DNA from 2 places in the Oceanisphaera sp. W20_SRM_FM3 genome. Region 1 is predicted to be linked to the other one. Evidence: riboswitches for the same ligand, from Rfam matches in the RefSeq annotation. Region 1 holds a riboswitch; the other holds the start of a gene.
What was found. A riboswitch is a leader RNA that binds a small molecule or an ion and turns the genes downstream of it on or off. The one in region 1 is predicted to bind thiamine pyrophosphate.

Region 1 (3,868 bases):
TAAGAACAAATGTGATGCTTGTCAAATTTTGGACGAACAGCGCCGAGCGCCCGGCGCCAAGCACCAAGCTAATAGACAAACCCACAGCAAAACTTATTTTTGCCACGTAACTCGCGCCAAAACGGTGCCCTACGGGAGCGCGTTTTTTGTAGGAGAACATTTATTCTCGTATTACGTTGTAAGCGTAAATTTTTTAAATATTTCCGGCTGCGCCGAAATGCGAGAGCAAGCGTTCGCCTACAAAGGCATAAAAAAAGCCCCAAACCATAGGTTCGGGGCTTATTATTTCGCTAGGCGCTAGGCGCTAGGCGCTAGGCGCTAGGCGCTAGGCGTTAAGTTACTTAACCATCCAGCTGATGGTTTCACCGGCACGAATGGGCACCAACTCTTCGCCGCCTAACGGCAAAGTGGTAGGCACAGACCAGGTCTCTTTAACCAAGGTAATAGTGTCGGCGTTGCGTGGCAGACCGTAGAAGTCGGGGCCGTTATGGCTGGTAAAGGCTTCTAACTTATCCAAGGCACCTGCTTCTTCAAATACTTCCGTATACAGCTCAACGGCGGCATGGGAGGTATAGGCGCCAGCACAGCCACAGGCGGTTTCTTTGTTTTTCTTAAAGTGCGGCGCCGAGTCGGTACCCATAAAAAACTTCTTGTTGCCACTGGTGGCGGCTTTCACTAAGGCTTGCTGATGGGTGTTGCGCTTTAAGATGGGCAAGCAATAGTAGTGCGGACGAATGCCACCCACCAGCATGTGGTTACGGTTAAACATTAAGTGATGGGTGGTAATGGTGGCGGCTACATTGTCGCCGGCTTGCTCCACAAACTTCACCGCGTGCTCGGTGGTGATGTGCTCAAGCACGATTTTTAAGTTGGGGAAGTCGCGCACTACGTTTGGCAAGATAGTTTCGAGGAAGACTTTTTCACGGTCGAAAATATCGACACTGGCATCGGTCACTTCACCGTGCACCAGTAACAAGATGCCGGTTTCTTGCATCACCTCCAACACAGCGTAAATATTCTTAACATCGGTTACGCCAGAGTCGGAGTTAGTGGTGGCACCGGCTGGATACAACTTACAGGCTACGATTTTACCGCAGTCCTTGGCGCGACGGATCTCTTGCGGATCCGTTTTATCGGTCAGGTACAAGCTCATCAAAGGCTCAAACTGGCTGCCTGATGGGCGCACTGCCAATATTCTGTCGTAATAGGCCAGCGCCAATTCGGTAGTGGTGGCAGGCGGCAACAGATTAGGCATTACCAGTGCGCGGCCTAAATAACGGCTGGCGTCGGCGACCGTATCTGTAAGTAGTGCGCCATCGCGCAGGTGTAAATGCCAATCGTCGGGGCGAGTAATGGTCAGGCTAGTAACTTGTGAGCTCATCAAAGGTGTTCTCCATTGCATCCAGACCGCCATTATCTACTGCCGAGCTGTTTTAACCAAATCGAAGATAGCCATAAGCGATAAGCTGGAAGCCAGAAGAAAAATCAAAACATAAACAATACAGAGCCAGATTAAAGAGATATATGGTTAGACGGCAGAAAGCGGAGTGTGTTCTTTAGCTGACCGCTTATAGCTTCCGGCTTTCAGCTCCCCGCAGGGGTATGCTATGGTCTAGCTCGTGACACGGGGTGTCGGGCAGCACATCTGCTCGGCTGAGATAACACCCGTCGAACCTGATCCAGTTCATACTGGCGAAGGGATGTCAGCCATTCGGCTCACGGCAACGCTGCCCATCTGCCTTCGCCTCTGACTTTTTAGAGGTAGTAAAGCCATGCAACAGAATCCTATTTCACCAACCGCATTCGCATTCGATCAACAGTTAGTATTAGTGACCGGCGGTGCCCGCGGCTTGGGCGAGCATTTAGTGCGCGCCTTCTTGCGTGAAGGTGCCAAGGTGGTAATCAACTATTTAAACAGTGCCGAGGCCGCTCAACAGTTGGCCTCAGATTACCCTGCCCAAGCGCTAGCCATACAAGCTGACGTGACCGATGCCGAGGCGGTAAAGTATTTGTTCGCTCAAGCAAAAGCTCACTTTGGTCAGCCCATCACTACCGTTATTAACAACGCCTTGCCGGCATTCTCGTTTAACGGTGATGCCCGTGAAAATGCCGACCAATTAAGCTGGAGCAACGTGCAGCAGCAGTTTGAAGGTGTGGTTAAGGGGGCATTAAACACCACACAAGCCGCCTTGGCTGGTATGCGTGAAGCGGGCTTTGGTCGCATCGTCAACGTGGGCACCAACTTATTCCAAAACCCAGTAGTGCCGTACCATGACTATACGGCTGCTAAAGCTGCGCTGTTATCGTTGACCCGCACCCTTTCTCAAGATTTAGGTCCCGATCAGATCACGGTCAATATGGTATCTGGCGGCTTGTTGCGCACCACAGATGCGTCGGCGGCCACCCCAGAAGCCGTGTTTGATTATATTGCCGCCGCCACGCCGCTGCGCCGCGTGACTACGCCCGCTGAATTTGCCGATGCCACCTTGTTTTTTGCCTCACCTTGGTCACGCTCGGTCACCGGCCAAAACTTGGTGGTAGATGGCGGCTTGGTGAAAAACTAATGGCAGATAAAAACACTCAACGCATGATGCACCTGAACGTATTTTTATTTGGTTGTGGCCACCATAAAGGCGCATGGCGTCATCCTAAATCGTCGGTGGAGCGTTTAGGCGACATCAGTTTTTTCGAAGAATTGGCGCAAACCGCCGAGCGCGGCAAGTTAGATGCGGTATTTTTTGCCGACGGTCAGTCTGCGGGCAACGTATCCGACGGCAGTTGGTGGTTTTTAGAGCCCTTAACGGCCTTGGCCGCCATGAGCCGTGCCACGAATAAAATCGGCCTGATCAGCACGGTTTCCAGCACTTTTTACACGCCGTTTCACGCGGCGCGTTATCTGGCGTCACTGGATCATATCTCCAAAGGTCGCATGGGTTGGAACCTAGTGACGTCTATGTTTGATGCAGAAGCGCGCAACCACAACTACGAGTCCATGCCGATGCATGCGGAGCGCTATCGTCGCGCTGAGGAATTTGCCGATGCGGTACTTAAGTTATGGGATTCGTGGGCGGCGGATGCGCTGACCTTTGACCGTTTCGGCGATTATGCGGACCCCACGAAAGTGAATGCCATTAACCATAAGGGGGAGTTCTTCTTAGTCGATGGTCCACTTAACGTGCCGCGCCCACTGCAAGGGCATCCGGTTATGTTTCAAGCTGGTGCCTCTGAACAAGGGCGAGAGTTAGCGGCGCGCCGCGCCGAAGGCATTTATGCGGTGGCCTATGATTTGCCGGCCGCCCAAGAATATTACCGAGACATTAAACGCCGCGTGCAGGCTGCCGGTCGTGAAGTTAATGTGCCTATTATGCCGGGCTTAGTCACTTATGTGGCGGCTACCGAAGAAGAGGCCAAAGCTAAGCAGCGCGAGCTGGATGAGTTGTTGCCTGTTGATGCGTCACTGCGCCAGCTCGGTTTATATACCCAACAAGATTGCATGAGCTGGGAGCTGGATAAGCCGGTACCTGAGCTACCATCTTTGGCAGAATTTACCGGTCCTAAAGGCCGTTACAGCACTATCTTGCGCATTATAGAAACCGAACAGCCAACGGTACGCCAATTATTGGGCCGCTTAGCCGCCGGTGGTGGCCATTGCACTATGGTGGGTACGCCTGAGCAAATTGCCGATCAAATGGAGCTGTGGTTTAGAAATGAAGGTGCCGATGGGTTTAACCTGATGCCGCCGTCGTTTCCAGATAGCCTAGATGATTTTGTTAACCTAGTGGTGCCTGAGCTACAAAGCCGCGGCCTGTTTCGTATCGATTACGAAACCGATACCTTACGCGGTCACTTAGGCTTGGCTAAGCCGTAA
Region 2 (5,192 bases), on a different contig from region 1:
GGCCAAGTTGGCGGCTATCATCGACTCTTCAACCATCTGGTTGGCGATACGACGATAATCTACCAAGATGCCGGTGACGTTGCTGTCTGCATCGAGTGCGAAGCGAAAATCAGGGCGATCTTTAAAGATGATGGCGTGCTTAGTGCGCCAAGCGGCACGCGTGAGCGTGAACGCTTTCATCTGGCGTAATTGCTCGGCTATTACGTCATTGGCTGGCTGCCAATCACCAATTTCATCAATCCAATTCGACACATTGTCGTAGCTCAGGCGCGCATGAGAGCGCATGGTAGCCGCAAAGAACTCGGCTTTTTCGTCTACTTTACCGTCATTGTCGATAAACAAGCGCGCGCAGATTACTGGACGCTCAACGCCTTCTTTTAATGAGCACAGCTCATCAGACAAGGTGCGCGGCAGCATAGGAATATTACGGCCAGGCAAATAAGCGGTAAAGGCACGCTCGGCGGCCACTTTGTCCATCACGCTGTTATGAGGTACATAAGCGGTCGGATCGGCGATGGCGACTAATAATTCCCAGCCGTTATCGAGCTTAGTGATGTGTAATGCATCATCCATATCCAGCGTGGATTCGGCATCAATAGTGAAGAAAGGCACATCGGTAAGATCACGACGAACCAGAGTATCGGGCACTTGTTGCCAATCTTTGCTGTCTTCTGGTGCGTGTTTGGCTAATTTGTTGCGCGCCAATACTACCCACCACGGAGCGATTGGGTCGTCAACGCCGGCGATTACCTCGATAACGTTGGCGAAAAAGCCGTTACCTTTGAGTGGGTGCGAGGTCAGTTCGCCTAATACCCAATCGCCTTCTTTTAGGCTTTTTTCGTCAATGCCTTTAACGGTACGGGCTTTAATGGCTTCGTTCATCAAAGGATGGTCGGGCACCAAATTTAAACGGTCACGAAACCATTTTACGCGCGCCACAAAAGTAGTAACGCCGGCTTCGATCAAGGTTTCTGGCTCTACCAGCTCTCGCTCATTTTCGGTACGCAAGATGGCGGTGATGTGATCGCCATGCATGACTTTTTTCATGTGTGGCGGTGGAATAAAGTAGCTTTCTTTTTCGCTCACTTCTAAAAAGCCAAAGCCTTTAGAAGTGCCTTTAACCATGCCTTCTTTAACTTGAAGGTCATCACGCATTTGTTGCTTTAGCTGAGCTAATAGGGGGTTATTTTGAAACATATATAGAAACCTGTCGAAATATGCAGCTGACTATACGGATTTAGGCCTCATATGCCAAGCAGAGCTTGAGTGTCTGCATCGTGTAAGAGCAGAGTCAGAGCGGCGTGAGTCCAGCTATTTGGGGTTTTCCTCGATCATCTACGCCTGAGTCCAGCAGATAACGACAGCGGCCTAGCGCCAATGGTGCATCTGGCAACCACTGATAAGATAAATGGGCTAACTGATGCTGACCAAGGCCACTTTGTAAGCTATCGCCCAGCATAACTTCCAGCCCCAAGGCGTGGCCCTGAGCGACCAGCGTTTGGTTGTGGGCAAGGCCGCCCAACTGCGCTGGTCTAACGATCACCGCCTTAGCGAACTCCGCATTGCTCAGGTCAGCTGCTGCGGTCGAGGCAAAATCAGCATAACGGGCTAAGTCGAGGCCGACCGGTATTGAGTGCAGCCTGCTCAAGGTTTGCGCCTCAGCTAACTCGGTAGTGGGATCCAGTAGCCAGTCGATACGGCGAGTCTCGATGCGTGACCATAAATCGATGATCTGCTCACTGTGTAAACAAGCGCCTGCGTCCAGCACTAAGCGCACCTTGGGCGCCAACATGCACAGCTCGCGTATTAACCCTGCGTCGTAATGCACATCACCGGTGAGGATAAGCCAAGCCCGCTCTGGATGTATTCGCCGACAGCGCCAAGCGCGCACCAGCGGATCCCTTGAGCCTTCCAATAACGGTAAAGAGGCTATCGCGAATAAAGGCATAGTGCTTATTTTAGCCAGCGCGCAATCTAAGCCAAACTGCACCGCCGGCAATTCGGCTTCATGACGTCGGCCTTGGCGTAAGTGCTCGCAAGCTGCGGTTAAGTCCCGCAGCACAGCGGCTTCATTCTCACCAATTGGCGCCGCCACCTCACCCCAATGGCCGTCAATCTCTACATAAAAACCGTCCCGTACCGCCACAGTTGCGCCATTGATAGTGAGCGGAAAAGTTAAGGGTAATTGATAGTGATAAAGGTTAATCAGCATATTGGTATCTCTGAACAGGCCGCCCAGTTAGGGCTATTATCTTTACCTGAAATTAACATTGCCGCGATTATATGGCTAGCCGCCTAGATCTCATTAGGCATTGGTAGCGTTATTACCTTTAAAGTATTTTTAGCTGCAACATGCGGTATTTATCTGCGATTTTGTCATGTTGAACGCTGTTATCGGCTCTTTTGTCGGCAGTTAGCTGAATTATTTATAATCAATAACCGCTTTGCTTTTGTGATTTGGATCTGTTTTACTGGCCACTATCTTGTCGGAGTGCTCTATATGGGCTGAGACCACAGTAAGTGGGATCCGTTGAACCTGATCAGGCTAATACCTGCGTAAGGGAAGCAAGTGAGAATTTGGCGCATACCCTCCTCTGCCATTTTCTTATCAACACTCCTGACAAGCTTTTTCACCCAACATGGATTTAAGTGAGATTGCTATGTCAAAAATAATGTCAACGAAAGCAGCAAACCAAAAATTAACTAACGTTTCAGATCAACAACCTAAAAAAGTGAACCGCCGCGAAGTCCGCAGCCAAGCTCAAGAGTTTATCGATAACTTGAAAGGCGAACACTTTCCGAATTCTCAGCGTATTTATCTGCAAGGTTCACGCCCAGATATTCGTGTGGCGATGCGTGAAATTCATTTAGCCGATAGTTTCAAAGGCGGCAGTGAAGAAAATCCCATTCTTGAGCCTAATGACCCTATTCCTGTCTATGACACCTCAGGCCCTTATGGCGATCCAGAAGTCGAGTTAGATGTACGCCAAGGCTTGCCACAGCTGCGCCGTCAGTGGATTTTGGACCGTGACGACACCATAGAATTGGCACAAGTCAGCTCAGAATTCACTCAAGAGCGCATGGCGGATGATGGCTACGATCACTTGCGCTTCGAGCATATGCCTAAGCCCCGCAAAGCCAAGTTAGGCCAGTGTGTGACGCAAATGCACTATGCGCGAAAAGGCATTATCACGCCGGAAATGGAATACATCGCCATCCGTGAAAACATGGGCCGCGAGCGGGTGCGTGATGAAATGCTGTTAAAACAACATAAGGGCGAAAACTTTGGCGCCAACCTGCCAGAGAACATCACCCCTGAGTTTGTACGCAAAGAGGTGGCCGAAGGTCGCGCTATTATTCCGGCCAACATTAACCACGCCGAATCTGAGCCTATGATTATCGGCCGCAACTTCTTGATTAAGATCAACGCCAATATCGGTAACTCGGCGGTAACCTCGTCGATTGAAGAAGAAGTTGAGAAGTTGGTGTGGGCCACCCGCTGGGGTGCCGATAACGTGATGGACCTGTCGACGGGGCGTAATATTCACGAGACTCGCGAGTGGATCTTGCGTAACAGTCCAGTGCCAATCGGCACAGTCCCTATCTATCAGGCGTTGGAAAAAGTAAACGGCGTGGCCGAAGACTTAAACTGGGAAGTGTTCCGCGATACCTTGATTGAACAAGCCGAGCAGGGCGTGGATTACTTCACTATTCACGCCGGCGTCTTGCTGCGCTACGTGCCTATGACTGCCAAGCGCGTCACCGGTATCGTCTCCCGTGGCGGCTCTATTATGGCCAAATGGTGTTTATCCCATCATAAAGAAAGTTTTCTTTACGAGCGTTTTCGCGATATTTGTGAGATCTGTGCCGCCTATGACGTGTCCTTGTCGCTCGGTGATGGCATGCGCCCCGGCTCGATTGCTGATGCTAACGACGAAGCCCAGTTTGCCGAGTTGTATACGCTGGGCGAGCTAACTAAGATTGCTTGGGAATACGATGTGCAGGTGATGATTGAAGGCCCGGGTCACGTGCCTATGCACATGATCAAACGCAATATGGAAGAGCAGTTAGAGCATTGCCATGAGGCGCCGTTTTATACGCTTGGGCCCCTGACTACCGATATTGCCCCTGGCTATGACCACATTACCTCTGGCATAGGTGCTGCTTTAATTGGTTGGTACGGCTGCGCCATGTTGTGTTACGTCACGCCAAAAGAGCACTTAGGTCTGCCAAATAAAGAAGATGTGAAGCAGGGCTTGATCACCTATAAGATAGCCGCCCATGCGGCTGACTTAGCCAAAGGTCATCCGGGCGCCCAGATTCGTGATAACGCTTTGTCCTTGGCGCGGTTTGAATTCCGTTGGGAAGACCAGTTTAATTTAAGCTTAGATCCAATAACGGCCCGTGATTATCATGATGAGTCTTTGCCTCAAGAGTCCGGCAAGGTAGCGCACTTTTGCTCTATGTGCGGGCCTAAATTCTGCTCCATGAAGATCACCCAAGAGGTGCGTGAGTATGCGGCGGCACAAGAATCTATCGCCATTCAAATGGTCGATATCAATGGCAACCACGAAACTGTGATCGCGGGCATGGCGCAGATGTCAGAAGAATTCAAAAAGCGCGGTGGTGAGCTTTATCACCAAGTAGACAAATTGGAGAAGGAATTGCTATGACAAGACCCATAGTCTGGACCATTGCCGGTTCTGATTCGGGCGGCGGCGCTGGAATTCAGGCCGACTTGCACACCATTCATACACTGGGCGGCCACGGCTGCTCGGTTATTTCCGCCATTACCGCGCAAAACTCCGTTGCTGTGTCCATGGTTGAGCCTGTGTTAATGCAGGCTTTTACCAGCCAACTCGTGTCATTGGCCACGGATATGCAAGCGAAAGCCATCAAGATTGGTTTGTTGCCGGGGGGCTTGCGTGCCGAAGTATTGGCTCGCTACCTGCGCGAATATCGCCGCCAATGGCAACCTTATGTGGTGCTGGATCCGGTGGCGATTGCCAGTACTGGTCAGGCCATGGCGGAAGCCAGTTTATTGCCGGCCATCAAGCAGCATCTGTTAGCAGAAGTGGACTTAATTACCCCGAACGCCACCGAATTAGCAGTATTGTCGGGCATTACGCCCGACTCTGCAGCGAACGTGCGTGCGGGTGCCGCGGCACTGCTTGAAATGGGTGCTCGTGCCG

Region 2: it holds a riboswitch for thiamine pyrophosphate, as region 1 does, so the genes downstream of both, thiC (phosphomethylpyrimidine synthase ThiC) here and ACEN2G_RS12475 (3-oxoacyl-ACP reductase) in region 1, are expected to answer to the same signal.

What each region holds. Positions count from the first base shown of each region.
Region 1 covers NZ_JBGQOP010000027.1:168-4,035, reverse strand. Annotated here, with positions in the region: gene pyrC (dihydroorotase) at 338-1,381, opposite strand; TPP riboswitch at 1,616-1,718, shown strand; gene ACEN2G_RS12475 (3-oxoacyl-ACP reductase) at 1,773-2,564, shown strand; gene ACEN2G_RS12470 (LLM class flavin-dependent oxidoreductase) at 2,564-3,868, shown strand.
Region 2 covers NZ_JBGQOP010000017.1:9,932-15,123, forward strand. Annotated here, with positions in the region: gene ACEN2G_RS10050 (exoribonuclease II) at 1-1,197, opposite strand, end outside; gene ACEN2G_RS10055 (o-succinylbenzoic acid (OSB) synthetase) at 1,292-2,212, opposite strand; TPP riboswitch at 2,478-2,582, shown strand; gene thiC (phosphomethylpyrimidine synthase ThiC) at 2,673-4,673, shown strand; gene thiE (thiamine phosphate synthase) at 4,670-5,192, shown strand, end outside.